3 regions of the Neobacillus sp. DHD-1R genome follow, and region 1 is predicted to be linked to each of the others. Evidence: riboswitches for the same ligand, from Rfam matches in the RefSeq annotation. Region 1 holds a riboswitch; each other region holds the start of a gene.
What was found. Region 1 has a riboswitch for glycine ahead of AC3ANL_RS09875 (amino acid permease). Riboswitches for the same ligand answer to the same signal wherever they lie in the genome.
Positions count from the first base shown of each region.

Region 2: another riboswitch for glycine. It lies ahead of AC3ANL_RS23025 (amino acid permease); the one in region 1 lies ahead of AC3ANL_RS09875 (amino acid permease).
Region 3: another riboswitch for glycine. It lies ahead of gcvT (glycine cleavage system aminomethyltransferase GcvT); the one in region 1 lies ahead of AC3ANL_RS09875 (amino acid permease).

Region 1 is NZ_CM173232.1:2,050,946-2,056,703, reverse strand. It holds gene AC3ANL_RS09880 (MFS transporter) at 1-509, opposite strand, end outside; gene AC3ANL_RS09875 (amino acid permease) at 708-2,072, opposite strand; glycine riboswitch at 2,231-2,311, opposite strand; gene AC3ANL_RS09870 (sulfite reductase subunit alpha) at 2,894-4,078, opposite strand; gene AC3ANL_RS09865 (DMT family transporter) at 4,368-5,294, shown strand; gene AC3ANL_RS09860 (cysteine dioxygenase) at 5,304-5,758, shown strand, end outside.
Region 2 is NZ_CM173232.1:4,656,345-4,662,102, forward strand. It holds gene glyA (serine hydroxymethyltransferase) at 1-910, opposite strand, end outside; glycine riboswitch at 1,164-1,265, opposite strand; gene AC3ANL_RS23025 (amino acid permease) at 1,378-2,766, opposite strand; glycine riboswitch at 3,024-3,125, opposite strand; gene AC3ANL_RS23030 (hypothetical protein) at 3,420-3,611, opposite strand; gene AC3ANL_RS23035 (metallophosphoesterase family protein) at 3,974-5,341, shown strand; gene AC3ANL_RS23040 (RMD1 family protein) at 5,524-5,758, shown strand, end outside.
Region 3 is NZ_CM173232.1:3,666,427-3,672,184, reverse strand. It holds gene AC3ANL_RS18070 (DEAD/DEAH box helicase) at 1-1,627, opposite strand, end outside; glycine riboswitch at 1,838-1,925, shown strand; gene gcvT (glycine cleavage system aminomethyltransferase GcvT) at 2,187-3,290, shown strand; gene gcvPA (aminomethyl-transferring glycine dehydrogenase subunit GcvPA) at 3,312-4,658, shown strand; gene gcvPB (aminomethyl-transferring glycine dehydrogenase subunit GcvPB) at 4,651-5,758, shown strand, end outside.

The DNA of each region.
Region 1 (5,758 bases):
AAGGGATTGCTTGAATTGAATTGCTGCAGAAAAAAACCAGTTAAAAAAGTAACCCCCATGGCAGTAATCGTAGATAACCGGTTACGTGTACTAAAAAATTCTCCCCTTCGATTTTCAGGAACAAGGTCACCAATCAAAGTTTGCCAAGATAATCCGGAAAGGGCCCCCGGAAAATTTAATAGCGCTATTAATCCAACAAGTACCCATGCAGAATATGTTCCCGATAAAAATGGAACAAACATCATAAGCATGAAAAGAAGCCTTGTAAAAAAAGTAGAAACGACAGTGAATTTTTTTTTGCTTTGTACTCTATTGAGCCAGACCGTGCCAGGAATCAGTGCAAGCATCCCAATAATTGACGGTAAAGATGTAATCAAACCCATCTGCTGGTTGGTTGCCCCTAAAACACTTAATGCAAATAAAGGGATATAGCCGTTAACCGTGTTGGTTGATACCGTAGAGGCAAGGCCGTTATATATGCTTAATCTTTCATTTTCGTTTAATTTCAAGTACTGTTTCTCTCCTTCATTTCATTTATCGAAATGGATTGTAAACCGACGCTTTACAGAAGGCAATACTTTCGGAGAAAAACAGTTACTTTATCATACCTTCTCAATTGAGAAGGTACATCTAAATACATAAATATCCATAAAAATCAGATAATGGAATGTTCTTTGGAACTTACTGCGTTTCATTCCCTGATAAATTTACGCAGAAATTTTTATATTTTTATCTTTTTTCTTTTTAAATGAATACAGGAAAAACAAAAGAATAAACCATAAAGGTGTCATTAATAACGCTACACGAGTTGCTTCCGCAAATAGCATAATAACTAGAATAATAGCAAATAACGTAAGGACCACATAGTTAATAAATGGTGTAAACGGTGCTTTAAAAGTAGATTTTTCTCGTAAATCGGGTCGTAATTTTCTATATCGCAAATGACAAACTAAAATGATGCTCCAAACCCAAATAAAACAAATCGCACTTATTGTCGTCACGATTCCAAAGGCTTGTCCCGGAATTAGCTTACTTAATAGGGCTCCAACGGATAGCACAAGGGCAGATATAAGTAATGCATTACTAGGTACATGATTCTTATTTAATTTAGCAAATTTAGCTGGTCCTTGTTCATGATTACTAAGGGTAAATAAAATCCGGCTTGTTGAAAACAACCCGCTGTTACAAGCTGATGCTGCGGATGTTAAGACCACAAAATTAATAATACCGGCAGCTATGGGAATACCTACCAAGCTAAATGTTTTCACAAAAGGGCTGTTTTCTGCATTTAGCTGTGTCCATGGATTAATACACAAAAGGATGATCAGTGCCCCTACATAGAAAAAAAGAATTCTTAACGGAATTTTATTAATCGCAGAGGGAATATTTTTTTGTGGATTGGATGTTTCCGCTGCAGATACCCCCACTAATTCTACACCTACAAATGCAAAAAGAACCATCTGAAATGAAAGCAAGAAACCTGAAACCCCATTTGGGAAGAAGCCGCCATATTGCCATAAATTATTTATCGAGACTGTACCCGTTTCTGTTTGGAATCCAATAACTAATAAAACAACCCCAATTATGATTAAGGCAAGAATAGTGATTACCTTGATTAACGCAAACCAAAACTCTAATTCTCCAAAAAGCTTTACAGTTAATAAATTTAGCCCCAATAACAAAACTAAACAGACTATGGCAGGAACCCATTGCGGAATATCAAACCAATATTGAACGTATACGCCAACCGCGATAATATCAGCCATTGCTGTCATGATCCAGCAAAACCAATACGTCCAGCCTGTAACATACGCTGCCCATGGTCCAATATAATCCTCAGCAAAGTCCGTAAATGATTGATAGCCCTTATTTGATAAAAGAAGTTCTCCTAATGCCCTCATAACAAAAAAGCATGCGATACCTACGATTAAATAAGCAAAAATGATCGAAGGACCGGCTAACTGGATAGCTTTTCCTGAACCTAAAAATAAGCCTGTCCCAATCGTACCGCCAATTGCTATGAGTTGTACGTGCCGATTTTTCAGATCTCGTTTTAATTCTTGTTGTGCCACTTAAAATTCCTCCTTGTTGTCATAAAAATTGTTATTAATCTACATGTAAACCATGTAAAAACCATAAAAAAAAGAGATTGGATTAGCTCCAATCTCATCGGTCATAAGAATAACAAATATTATCTATACCTCTTGTATTTGAGAATAATAAATAGTATTCGTACTCTTCTGTCCTTTTGCCTGAGATTGTGAACCCTTCGGCGCCGCAGATAACCTGCGGTCTCTCCAGAAGCTGCTCCTGCTATGGTACGTGCCATAGCAATCATAGCTTGCTAATATCATTTTGTTAAACTATTGTTGAATAATTTTTAATTTTAATAGTATTATGTTAATTTGTCAACACATCATTTGGTAGATTAATAGTTAGTAAAGAACCAGAGCATATTGAATTTGATTTGATGAGATTGGTGTAATGGCCATAATGCGATAGCCGATACTGAGTAATTGCGATAAAGTTTCAGCACAATTGTAACGTGGCGGCTCAATCGGTGCGTGAAAACTTTTATATAAATGTATCAATTGATTATTGTTTGTACAGTAAAGTAAGACAACATGTCTACCGGTCCATGCTTGACCGATCATTGGTTGTATTTTGATATCCCATATATTTCTCATTTTAGCACCCTTACTAATTGATACAGTAGATTATGTAAAAAACTAGTCCATTGTTCTAAAAGAATAACGAAATGGTTAAAGTAATGGTTGTTTCTACAAGCCGATAGCGCCTGGAGCTAGACATTTCCCAAAGCCAAAATTTATGATTTCCTATCTTTTAAAAAAGGAGAAGTTCTCAATGGTATGAGAACTTCTCCTTCCGCTTTTTAATACACATCCCGTAGGTAACGCCCTTGCGCTTTCATATCATTTAGATATGCTTCTGCTGCTTCAGGGGTCATTGATCCTTCTTTTTCAATCACGTTCAATAACGCGTTGTGAACGTCCTTCGCCATATATTGCTTATCACCACAAACATAGAAGGTTGCTCCATTTTCTAGCCATTCAAACAATTCTTTGCTATTCTCAAGCATTTTATGCTGTACATATACCTTATGCTCTGTATCACGTGAGAACGCCGTCTCTAATCTAGTTAGGACACCTTCTTTTTGATACTTTTCTAACTCTGCTTGATAAAGGAAGTCCGATGCTGAATGCTGATCTCCGAAAAATAGCCATGATCTTCCCGTTCCTTTATTAACCGCACGTTCCTGGATAAAGGAACGGAATGGTGCAATGCCTGTCCCTGGACCAACCATAATAATGTCTGTATCTTGTGACTCTGGCAGATGGAAATGCTTATTGGGTTGAACAAAAACAGAAAGCGTATCGCCTGCTTGAATTCGTTCTGCGACTAAAACAGAACAAACCCCTTTCCGATCGCGTCCATGTGCTGTGTAGCGCACAGCGCCGATCGTTAGATGCACTTCACCAGGATTGGCTGCAAAACTGCTAGCAATGGAATAGAGACGCGCTGTCATTTTTCTTAAAAGGGAGACAACCTCTTGGGCCGTAGCCTTCCATGGACCGAAATCACGCAGCATATCAAGCAAATCTCGTCCGTTAGTATATTCTTTTAGCTGGGTTGCATTTTCAATTAATACAAGCTTTTGTAACTCTTCATTTTCGGTTAATTCTGCTGCCTGTTGGAGAATCTTCTTCGATAGAAGTGTTATTTCAAAATATGTGGTTAGCGCCTCTTTTAATGGGAGTATATCCCCTTGCTTATTTATTGTTACAACTGTTTCTTCATCCCAGTTCATTTCTGTAATAATGGAGGCCACAAGTTCTGGATCATTCTGTGGAATCACACCAAGAGCATCTCCTGGGATATAAGAAAGTCCTGATTCTTCTAATGATAATTCAATATGCCTTGTTTCTTTACTAGAACCGGCACCATTTAAATTTTCGTTTTTGAGAACCTTTGCTTGGAAAGGATTTGTTCTTGAAAAAGTGGTTGGGACCTTGTTGTCTTCTTGTGTAATTTCAGGGTTTCTTACAGTAACTTGCATAATTTTCACCTCTAGAAGTTGTTTTTGCTAGGTTTGGCCATTTTACTTTGACACACCAACTAGTATTTATAACAGAATAATATCAAAGATTTGTAGCAATATCTATATTCCAACATAGTGGTTCCCACTATTTTATTATAAACACATCTATGAACTGAAATGAATATTAAAATAAATCCAATTCTCGAAGCCAAAACTTATAAATTTTTATATAAAAAGAAAAAACATTTTCTATTAGGACAGGCATATGATGGAATATCCATCTATTTGCTGAAAGGAATACTTGACCATGGTTAATAATAAATCGAAATTAATTGCTTCACTGTATGCCTTTATGTCGATTAGTTTTTGGGGCGTTTCATTTGTATCAACAAAAGCTGTACTTGAAAAGCTTGACCCCTATTCATTACTTGTTTTTCGTTTTGGAATTGGAACATTATTTTTGCTGTTGCTTTTACTTCTTCAGCGTAAGCGGCTGCTTGTCTCCATTAAATATCTTCCCCAACTCTTGATTTTGGGTATTCTTGGCGTATTTGTCCATCAAGTACTTCAGGCGACAGCATTATTAACGATTAATGCATCATCTGCTGGATGGCTCATTTCGTTTTCCCCTATCTTTACAGTCATCCTGTCCATTTTCTTTTTACATGAAAAGATGAGTATAACGAGGGCTGTGGGGATGGTGCTGGCAATCACAGGTGTACTGCTAGTTACAACCACAAGAAGTGGACAATCCTTTCAATTTGCATTGAATATTGGCTTTTTTCTAATGATTTTGAGTACCTTGAATTGGGCCGTCTACTCCGTGTTATTAAAAAGCTTAAAAATCCCTTATTCCCCTCTGTTAGTGACGTTTTACATGAGTTTACTAGGCTTGATTCTTACTACACCATTTATTATTAGGAATAGAGGCTGGGAATCCCTTCCCCTTCTAACGCATACGGAGTGGGCGCATTTGTTGTTCCTTGGTGTCTTTGTTTCAGGTATCGCTTATTGGTATTGGGGTAAAGCCCTTGAAACTTTAGAAGCCTCAAAGGTTTCGATGTTCCTTTATTTGGAGCCCATCTCCACATTGGTTGCGGCAGTTTTGCTGTTACAAGAAAAAGTTTTATTCATAAGTGTTGCCGGAGGTATCATAATTATTATAGGAGTAATTATTGTTAACGGTCAGCTTATACCTATGTTGTTTACCCTCTTCAAGAAAAAGCGTCCATAGGAGGAGAGCATGATGACTTTGCCAAGTAGGTTAAAGAAAGTATTAGATTCCTTAAGAAGCCCCTCTAAAGCAGTGTTGAGAGATGCTCTATTACAACTAGATCTTACACTAGACGATTTTTCCCACTTACCGGAACCATCGGAAGGAAAACCCTACAATCGAAAACTATTATATAAAAACGAAGAGGTTGAAATGCTTGTCATGAATTGGTCGCAGCTGGAGTGTGCACCGCATGATCACGGCCATTCCCATGGCTGGATTCAAGTCCTCTCAGGTATTTCCCTTAATTCGGTGTATGAGGTCAACGGTAATGGCTTGCCCAGTGAATTGTTTCATCAATACCATCATAAAGGGAAATTTTTTTATGCACCGAAAAGGGCTATTCACAAAATGAAAGCTTTGAACCAGACAGATTTGGTTACCCTCCATCTATATTCCCCTCCCATCACTGGAATGACTGTCTA
Region 2 (5,758 bases), 2.6 Mb from region 1:
CAAGGGCTGCACCTTCATTTTTCAAGGTCTCGCCAAGTGTGGCTGCATTGTCTATGACTTGTTTCGCATAGTCCTTAAAGCTTGGCTGCAATGCTTCGTTGAAGGCAACCGCCTTGGCTGCAATGATGTGCATGAGCGGACCGCCTTGTATCCCTGGGAACACCGATTTATTAATAGCTTTTATGATTTGTTCATCATTTGTTAAAATAATGCCGCCGCGCGGGCCTCTTAACGTTTTATGCGTAGTGCTCGTGACAACATCGGCATATGGAACTGGCGATGGATGAAGACCGGCTGCAACAAGCCCGGCAATATGCGCCATATCTACCAGGAATTTTGCGCCAACTTGATCAGCAATTTGTCTAAAGCGGGCAAAATCAATCGTTCTAGGGTAAGCACTTGCCCCTGCAATAATCAATTTTGGTTTTTCCTTTTTCGCAATGGCTTCCAGTTCATCATAGTCAATCAATTGAGTATCCTCTCTTACACCATAGGACACAATATCAAACCATTTCCCTGAAACACTTACAGGACTTCCGTGAGTTAAGTGCCCACCCTGTGAAAGGTTCATCCCCATCACTTTATCACCAGGCTGAAGCAGTGCGAAAAATACAGCAAAATTTGCTTGTGCACCTGAGTGAGGCTGAACGTTTGCATATTTAGTGCCAAACAACTGTGTGAGGCGTTCAATCGCTGTTTGTTCTGCCACATCGACAAATTCACATCCACCATAGTAACGCTTCCCCGGATAACCTTCTGCATATTTATTTGTCAGCACGCTTCCCATTGCTTCTAATACATCCTGGCTAACGAAGTTTTCAGATGCAATCAACTCCAATGTTTGGAGCTGGCGGTCTTGCTCTTTCCTAATTGCTTCAAAAATAGTTGAATCATTTTGTTGTAATCCCATACTTACTCCTCCTTGAAATATCGTTCTAACTACCCCATGATCTGTCAAACCTCGAAGATTAACCTCACTATCACTACAGCTCTTCTATTCCAAGAAAACTGGAACGAAAGCCTGCTTTTTTGCACGCAAAAAAGGACAGTAGAAGGGTAGCTAAAAGCTTTTTTTCCCTTCTCTGTCCTTTTACCTGAGAGTTTAGTTCCGTTTCGAACCTTCCCCTTTGGTGGCATAATGGTATACGCGCTCTCCAGAGTTGCGTCCAGTTGTGGTTCCATCTACCTGAGAGATTGATTCCAAGGGTTTTTTTGGAACTTGCTCCTTCGGTGGCGTGTAAAATGCACTCTCCCACAACCATCATTCGCTTTATTTTTTGTTTTTTTCAGAATAATTGTAAAAGTTATTCAAGTCAAGGCATTTATTGAAAACGGTACCAAAGTCACTAAAGAACACACCTATTTTAAGTTGCTGCTTTAATTTTCTACGACCTTTTCCGGATTTAGCTGTTCTTCCTGACTTGCATCCATATTTCGTATTTTATAAATGGCTATTAGCAAAATAAACCAGACAGGAGTTACAAACAAGGCAATACGAGTATCTTCCGCAAGAGCAAGCACGACAAGAACAAATGCCAGGAAGGCAAGGATCAGGTAATTGGAAAATGGATATAGCGGCAATTTAAATTTGTTGACTTTTGCCAGATCAGGTCTTGATTTGCGGTATTTTAAATGACTGATGACAGTAATTCCCCAAATAAAGATGAAGCATACTGTAGAAATACTTGTAATTAGTGTAAATACTCCTTCTGGCATAACATAGTTCAAAATAACGGCAATGAGAATGACAACAGTGGAAAAGAACAAGGCATTGGAAGGTACTTGACGAGAAGTAAGTTTTGCAAATGGCACAGGTGCATTTTTATCTTTGGCAAGTGAATATACCATCCGGCTTGTACTGAAAATGGCGCTGTTACATGCCGAAGCTGCGGATGTTAGAACGACAAAATTAACAATACCGGCTGCGGCTGCGATACCAACTGCCACAAATACTTGAACGAATGGGCTTTTCGCTGGATTGATGGCGTTCCACGGATAAATACTCATGATGACAATTAGGGCGCCAATGTAGAAAATTAATACCCGAATAGGAATATTATTGATTGCTTTTGGGATAACTTTTTCCGGGTCTTCTGTTTCACCTGCAGTAAGTCCTACAAGTTCAATGCCAACAAACGCAAACACGACCATCTGGAACGAGAGGATAAATCCATTTATGCCATTTGGGAACATGCCGCCGTGGCTCCATAGATTCGTGAAACTGGATGCGCCTGAATTTGTGGAAAAGCCTTTAATAATCATAAAAATCCCAATAACTATTAATGCTAGAATTGCAATGACTTTAATTAATGCGAACCAGAATTCCATTTCGCCAAAAAGCTTTACGGTTGCCAGGTTCATAAATAGCAAAATGACTAATGCAATTAATCCTGGCATCCACTGTGGTACACTTGGAAACCAAAACTGAGTATAGAGACCAACTGCCGTTAAATCGGCCATTGCAATTGATATCCAGCAAAACCAGTAAGTCCAGCCCGTAATAAATGCTGCCGTATTACCTAAATAGTCTCTTACAAAGTCAACAAAAGAATGGTATTTCAAATTGCTTAAAAGCAGTTCTCCAAGTGCGCGCATGATTAAAAAGCAAATGATTCCTGTAATCAAGTAAGCAATTAAAATTGACGGACCTGCTAAATGAATCGATTTACCTGCTCCAAGAAATAATCCAGTTCCGATTGCTCCTCCAATAGCGATTAATTGCACGTGCCTATTCTTTAGACCCCTCGACAATGTTTGTTCTTGCATATGACTCCCCTCTCCCTACTAGCTTAGAATGTATTTCTTTACTATTCAGATAATCAAAGTTGTTGATAACAACTTTGATTATGCTCAATGCTGAGCTGCCTCGTAAAATTTCAGGAATTGGTTGTTTTTTACAACAAAAAAGGACAGAAGAGGGCAATGTTTCTACCCTCTCTGTCCTTTTACCTGAAAGTTTTTCCCACTAAAAGCAGTGGATCCCCTTTGGTGGCATATAAAGAAATATGCACTCTCCAGAGCTACGTCATGTAATGGTCTATTTTACCTGAGAGATTTATTCCAAGGATTTTATGGAATTTGCTCCTTCGGCGGCGATATTCATCACTCTCTCCCAATACAATCAACCGTAAATATTCAATTATTTTAATTATCAAAAATGTAAGCGCATTCTTAAGTATGATATTCTCATAGACTCATTTCATTGTCAATCGAGTTATAATTAAAATTTAGAATTTTCTTTTTTCAGGAAAATAGAAATGGGCTTAAATGTCTAACTGAAACACGGGTAAAGGAGGTTTGAACGGCAGTAACAAGGGAAGAACCCTCAACATACTAAATGAGAGTATGGAATTGTTCCATACTCTCTGTTACTACTTAATATCCGGGGATTTTACGACCCTTAATGCCCTTAAGTGAGTCTACTTTTTGGGCTGGTCAAGTGCTTGGTAAGCTAACTGGTATTTTCCCCCGTCAGCCACTTCTGAATGGTACAACGCCTTAAGGGCATTGTTTTTTTCAAGGCCATGTTCTGCCTTCAACTCTTTTAAGCGTGTATGCAATTCTTTATTATCTTTGATTAGCTGTTGCATTTGCGATTTTATATACTTCAAAATTTCCAACTCCTTTTAGAAACCTAATTCGTTCTCCAAGTATAGCATGATTAAACTTTATTTAAATAAATCTATATATTGAAAATCCACGGCAAGCTGAGGATTGGCAATTTTATAACACCCTGAATGAATTTTCTAAGCACAAGAACCATCTTTGTGGGGTTACACACCAATATTTTTATCAATTGTAAAATATTCCATACCTTTCACCTTAAATGAGTTTTTACCATTATAATAGAGGTATTAATGTTGAAGAATAGCGCTTTTCCAATTCTTTATATGTAAACAAAATACTATGACTTTACTTAGACTATTTTGGATAATTGGGGATTTGGCCTTTTGTTGAAAGGAGTGCCTATTAGATGCTTATTTTTATTAGCGATTTACATCTTATGGATCGAACCGCCGGCAGGCACCAGTTAGAAGCAGAAAACTTTAGAGATACTTTTACCGAGCTGGCATATCAGGCAAAGGAAGCGGTTAAAAATTTAGCTGCTGAAGAACAAGACATAAAAATTGTCCTATTAGGTGATATCTTTGATCTTATTAGAACAGAGTCATGGTTTTTGAAGAGGGAAATGAATCAACTAACCAACATTGACCAACATGATCGACCATGGGGGGATTACTCGAAAAAAACGGAAACAATAGCCTTGGACATTCTAAACGACGTCATTAGAGAGAACGAAGAAATTTTTTCTATTCTTTCCGGAAAGGAATGGGAGCTTCTTGGCTTTCCGAGAAAGCCTGAAATCATCTATATACCAGGAAATCACGATCGTTTATGTAATGTCTATCCTTCCTTGCGGGAACGAGTAATCAATGTATTAGGACTTAATGGAATTTCAGCAGCACACCATTTTTCTAACTATTATAAAGATGAACAACATGGAGTATTTGCAAGACATGGACACGAATGGGATCCCTTTAATTTCGAGGGAGATTATAGGGTCAATTCTGATTACAATAAGACACCCATTGGCGACGTAATTGCAGCTGAAATCGCCACCAAACTCCCTATCGTAGTGGGTAATAAGCTGCAGAGTATTAATCTGCCCGAAGAAGATATCAGGCAAATATGCAACAACTTTAGAAATTTATTTGACGTTCGTCCCTTATCTGCCATTATTCCCTGGCTATCTTTTCAAGTTCAATGCTATGAGAAGTATGGAAAAATGGTTCAACATGAAATCAATTCAGCCATTCGGCAAGTTGGCGAAGAGTTTATGGAGCTTAAATTTGTTAATCAGTGGATTAAAAGGAACGATCACTTTTTGCAGCCTCTTGATACTGGGGATAAGGTCCAGATATTAGGAAATCTCTTAAAAATATTTGATATTACCAACTCGGAGTGGCAGTTGAAGTTACTTGAAAACGTGGACCAGATACAGGCGCTATGGTCTGAAAATAACTATATACTTGGTGCTAAAGAGGATTTTGAAAACTTAACAAATAATTTCTTGTATGTTCTTTACGGTCATACCCACATTCCGTATCAATGCACCATAGATGTCATTAATGATAAAGAGACAACCAAACAAAAAGAACGTGTCTATTTGAATACAGGAACATGGCGGCCGAGTTATCAGCAAGCTATTTCGGGAAGAGGTTTTTCCACTTGGGATAACCTTACTTTTACTATTATTTACAAACCAGGTGAAATGTATGAAGGTAAAGTAGTTAGTTCTCCTACATTTGAAGTATGGACAGGGACAATGAGAAAAGTGTAAATGGACAATTTTAAGCTGTAATCAGGCAACCCATGGGACGGTTTGCGGGTGACATTAAATTTTAAATCCTTGAACCGGCGGCCCTGTGGAGTTTTTGGAATCATTTATAACTGTTACAGTATGTTTTTGTAAGGAATAGAATAAAATCGAAAAAGGAAAATTCACTGGAGAGAGTGATACAAGTGAAAGAAATTACTTTTAAAGCTTTTGCCATTACCCATGAAATTGACTTGAACAAAATTGCCGTTCATTGCGGTATACCTAAGAAGTTCACCTGGGAACAGCCACTGATCCTGAAAGGTGATATTCTAAAATCCATTCTTTATAAAAATGTGGACGAGTCGCAAATGGTGCTGGTTTTCTCGTTTGGCAGTATTGTCTTCATTAATCACACCCACGTTGATGAGATTAGGACCT
Region 3 (5,758 bases), 1.6 Mb from region 1:
TCGAAGATAAATTCTCCATTTTTATCCGCATTTCACCTTCAGAACTGGATTGTCCGAAAATATCAATTAAGTGGTCTTCAATATTGCCAAATTCGAGCTTGGTTAAAATATCGTCGAGTTCGCCGATGACCTTTTCAAATAATTGTATTTTTTCATACAACAATTTCAAAATATGTTCTTCGACGGTATTTTTAATGGCAAAATTATATATCATAACATCCTTTTCCTGACCAAGACGGTGAATTCGGCCAATCCGCTGCTCGAGTCTCATCGGATTCCATGGTAAATCAAAGTTAATGATATGGTTGCAAAACTGCAGGTTAATTCCTTCACCACCTGCCTCTGTTGCAATCAGCACTTGGGCATGCTTTTGGAACAACTCTCGCATCCAGTCCTTCTTTCCTCGTTTAAAGCCGCCGCGGAACGGTACAGAAGAGATTCCGTGCTGTTTCAAAAACCATTGAAGATACATTTGAGTTGCCCGATATTCGGTGAAAATAATGACTTTATCATTTACCTTTTGAATTAATTCAAGCGCTTTTTCCGCTTTTGAATTTTGCTGGACAGCCTCCACCTTTTTAATCAAAAATTGAATTTGCTCTTCAAAGGCTGGTGTGGGATTCTCTTTCTTTTGCAGCATGTTTTTAAGCGTATAAAAAACAGCTTCCCGGCTGCTGCATGCCTCACGTTGTAAAGTCATAACGGAGAATGCACTTGTTTGGAGCCAATCACTATCGTTCCTCATAGTTGTAATGGACTCATATAGTTCTTTCTCTTGTGGTGAAAATTCAATTGGAATGGTTTCAACCTGCCTTTTTGTCCATTCAATCCCTGTATCTGCCCGCCGGTTTCGAATCATGACCTTGTTCACTAATTCCTTTAGATGTTCATCATCATTTAAGGAACGAGCATCTCGTTTGTATTTTTCGTAGAAGGCGGTCTCGCTCCCTAAATGACCTGGTTTTAAAAGGGAAACAAGATTAAAGATTTCTTCTATTCGGTTTTGGATCGGCGTGGCTGTCAAAAGTAAACAAAATTTCTTTTTCAAGTTTTGAACAAATTCGTAGTTTTTAGTTTTGTTATTTTTCAGTTTGTGTGCTTCATCAATAATAATGAGATCGTAGTCTTGTTTAAAAATGATATCTCGATGTGGATTACGTTTAGCGGTATCAATCGATGATACAACAACATCGCACTGTTCCCAAACATAGCTTTTCCTTTGCGTAATCGCCGGTATAAAAAATTTACTGTTCAATTCAATGGCCCACTGGGTAACTAAGGATGCAGGAACGAGAATTAAGACTTTTTTCACTAACCCGCGGATCATGTATTCTTTTAGAATCAATCCAGCCTCGATTGTCTTTCCTAGTCCTACTTCATCAGCCAGGATCGCTTTACCATTCATATTCTCAATGACTTGTTTCGCTGTTTCAAGCTGGTGCGGAAGGGGTGTGAGGTTTGGCAAATGATTCGGCGCTTGCAAACCTTCAAACTCAGGGACGATTAAATGGTTTTCAACTCCGATTGCTAGTTTAAAAAGCTCCCAATTCCCCCATGGTCCATCATTCTCAATTCTATGTAGAAAATCCTCCTGCCACGAGGAATCAAATTCAATTTCAACAGACATCATTTCAGCTCCATTTCATACACGGATATGGCCCAGTAATCACCAATTTACTTGATTTAAGGCGTTCGCATTTTTCTAATAAAGTTATTGCTCAAAGTATTGTTTTAATGGTAGGATGATAATAGCATTGAATGTTTTAAATATTTTAATAAAGTAATTTATTTTACGAGTATAATTAGTATGACCAAATCGAAAATTATTATCATGCGAATGACAACAAGGGGAGAGACTACGTTTGTAGCGCCGAAGGAGCAAGCAGAAATGTGAATCTCTCAGGCAAAAGAACTCTTGTTTGACGCAACTCTGGAGAGCGCTGCCGCATATGAGCAGCCACCAAAGGGGAAAACCATCACAGGTAAACTTTCAGGTGCAAGGACAGAGACCCTCTTATGTATAAGGGAGGTTTCTGTCCTTTTTTATGTTTTTGAATCTGTTATCCTATGTCCAGATGTTATTCTGAAACGATACTAGGTAACATGGTACCTGATGTTGTAAATGGCTCAATCTTTAGTTAGTTTTACGAGGAATGAACATGTAAAAGATCTGAGGGGGATTATGGATGTCAGAATTAAAACGAACTCCGCTTTTTGAAGTTTATAAAGATAATGGAGGAAAAACCGTCGATTTTGGAGGCTGGGAGCTGCCTGTCCAATTCTCAAGCATTAAGGAAGAACATGAAGCAGTTCGGACAAGAGTCGGCTTGTTTGATGTTTCTCACATGGGAGAAGTCGAAGTAAAAGGTGCCGATAGCTTAAACTATCTGCAAAAAATGATGACCAATGATATCTCAAAATTAAAAAAAGGCGGGGCTCAATATACTGCAATGTGCTATGAAAACGGCGGTACTGTTGATGATCTGCTCGTATATAAGATGGAAGAAAATCATTATTTACTAGTTGTAAACGCATCGAATATCGAAAAGGATTACAAATGGCTTGAAGATCATGTTGAGGGTGATGTCAGCCTCGAAAACCTGTCTGAAAAAATGGCCCAGCTTGCTCTTCAAGGCCCACTTGCTGTAAAAGTCTTGCAAAAGCTTTCCAAGGATGCGGATTTAAGTGGAATTGGCTTTTTCAAATTTCAACAAGAAGTCAATTTAAATGGCAAAAAGGCACTCGTGTCTAGAACCGGATATACAGGTGAGGATGGGTTTGAAGTATATTGTGATGCAGCAGATGCCGTCGATCTTTGGAAGGCCATTTTACAAGCAGGCGAAGAGGAAGGGGTTCTTCCATGCGGATTAGGAGCACGTGATACTCTTCGTTTTGAATCTGTATTAGCTCTATACGGCCAAGAACTTTCGCCGGAAATATCTCCGCTTGAAGCTGGAATTGGTTTTGCCGTCAAATTAAATAAAGAAGCTGATTTCATTGGAAAAGAAGCTTTAGTAAAGCAAAAAGAAAATGGGTTAGCTAGGAAATTGGTCGGAATCGAAATGGTTGACCGTGGCATTCCTCGGCATGGATACCCGGTTTATCAAGGAGAAGATAGAATTGGCGAAGTCACAACGGGTACACAGTCACCTACTTTAAAGAAAAACATTGGTCTTGCCCTTATTAAAACTGAGTTTTCAGGGTTAGATACTGGGGTAGAAGTAGAAATTCGCGGCAAACGCCTTAAAGCTACAGTAGTTCCAACACCTTTTTATAAAAGAGAAAAGTAAAACATGAAGGGAGTTAGGTTTATGAAACATCGCTATTTACCTATGACTGAGCAAGATAAGAAGGATATGCTTGAAACGATTGGTGTTTCTTCAATTGATGAACTGTTTAGCGATATCCCTGAAAAAGTAAGGTTCAAGGGTGAGTATAATATTAAGGCGGCCAAATCTGAAACGGCCTTAATGAAAGAACTTTTAAAGTTAGCCGGTCGAAATGCTGATCTTAAAAGAAATGTATCGTTTCTAGGTGCTGGTGTTTATGACCATTATATGCCTGTAATCGTTGACCATGTTATTTCTCGTTCTGAATTTTATACAGCCTATACACCTTATCAGCCGGAAATTTCTCAAGGTGAGCTGCAAGCCATTTTTGAATTCCAAACGATGATCTGCGAATTGACAGGAATGGATGTTGCCAACTCCTCGATGTATGACGGCGGTACAGCCCTAGCAGAAGCAGCCATGCTTAGTGCCGGACATACAAAACGGAAAAAAATTGTTGTTTCCAGTGCGGTTCATCCTGAGTATCGTGATGTCTTAAAGACGTATGCAAAAGGGCAATATCTTGAAGTCGTAGAAGTCCCGGTTAGAGATGGTATTACAGATATAGAAGAGTTAAAGGCATTAGTTAATGATGATGTTGCTGCTGTTATTGTCCAGTATCCAAATTTCTTTGGTAGAATCGAGCCATTAAAAGATGTTGAGGCTATCATTCATGCACATAAAGGAATGTTTGTGGTTAGCAGCAATCCACTTTCTCTTGGAGTATTAACACCACCAGGGAAATTTGGAGCAGACATCGTGATAGGCGATGCCCAGCCATTTGGGATCCCGACTGCATTTGGCGGTCCACACTGCGGATATTTTGCGGTCACCACTAAATTAATGCGAAAGGTCCCAGGACGTCTTGTTGGTCAGACAGTAGATGATCAAGGACGGCGTGGATTTGTATTAACACTACAGGCGCGTGAACAGCATATCCGCCGTGAAAAAGCGACCTCCAATATTTGCTCGAACCAAGCACTTAATGCCCTTGCAGCATCTGTTGCGATGACAGCTTTGGGTAAAAAGGGTGTCCAGGAAATGGCTGCAGCCAATTTACAGAAAGCCCATTATGCAAAAAATGCGTTGAAAGAGGCAGGGTTTGAAGTGGTTCTTGACGGCTTCTCATTTAATGAATTTGTTGTAAAAGTAAACAAACCTGTTAAAGAAATCAATCAAAAGTTGTTACAAAAGGATATCATCGGTGGCTATGATCTAGGACGTGACTATCCAGAAATGTCTAATCATATGTTAATCGCGGTTACAGAACAGAGGACGAAGGAAGAAATCGATACATTCGTGAAAGAATTGGGGGATTTGCATGCATAATCAGGATCAAGCACTCATTTTTGAACGTAGTACTCCTGGCCGAATCGGATACAGCCTGCCGGAAATGGATGTTCCGGAATTAGAGATCAGCAGTCTTCTTCCCGAAGGTTATTTACGTGAAGAGGAGCCTGAACTACCTGAGGTGTCCGAGCTTGATATCATGCGCCACTATACTGCTCTTTCTAATAGAAACCATGGTTTAGATTCAGGATTCTATCCACTCGGGTCTTGTACGATGAAATATAATCCGAAAATCAATGAAAATGTTGCTCGCTTTAATGGCTTTGCCCATGTACACCCATTACAGGACGAAAGCTCTGTCCAAGGGGCACTTGAACTATTATACGATCTCCAGCAGCATTTAATTGAAATTACCGGCATGGATGAAGTAACCTTGCAGTCAGCAGCAGGCGCCCATGGAGAATGGACTGGATTAATGTTGATCCGTGCCTACCATGAAGCAAATGGTGATATGAAGCGAACAAAAGTGATCGTTCCGGATTCTGCCCATGGAACAAACCCTGCCTCAGCGACAATTGCTGGTTTTGAAACCATAACGGTGAAATCAACTGACAAGGGACTTGTTGACCTTGAGGATTTAAAACGGGTTGTCGGGGATGATACAGCTGCCCTCATGTTAACGAATCCAAACACGCTTGGGCTATTTGAGGAACAAATTCTAGAAATCACAGAAATTATTCATGATGCAGGCGGCAAGGTTTATTATGACGGAGCCAACTTAAATGCCGTTCTATCAAAAGCTAGACCTGGTGACATGGGCTTTGACGTTGTCCATTTAAACCTTCATAAAACCTTTACAGGACCACACGGAGGCGGGGGACCTGGTTCTGGTCCAGTTGGGGTTAAGGAAGATCTGATTCCATTTTTACCAAAACCAATTATTTCGAAGCGTGGCGACGAGTATGTACTTGATTATGATCGTCCACAATCCATTGGCCGCGTTAAGCCATTCTATGGAAACTTCGGCATCAATGTTCGTGCCTATACGTATATTCGTTCTATGGGACCTGATGGCTTGAAGGCAGTAACGGAGTATGCCGTTTTAAATGCAAATTACATGATGAGAAGATTGGCTGAAT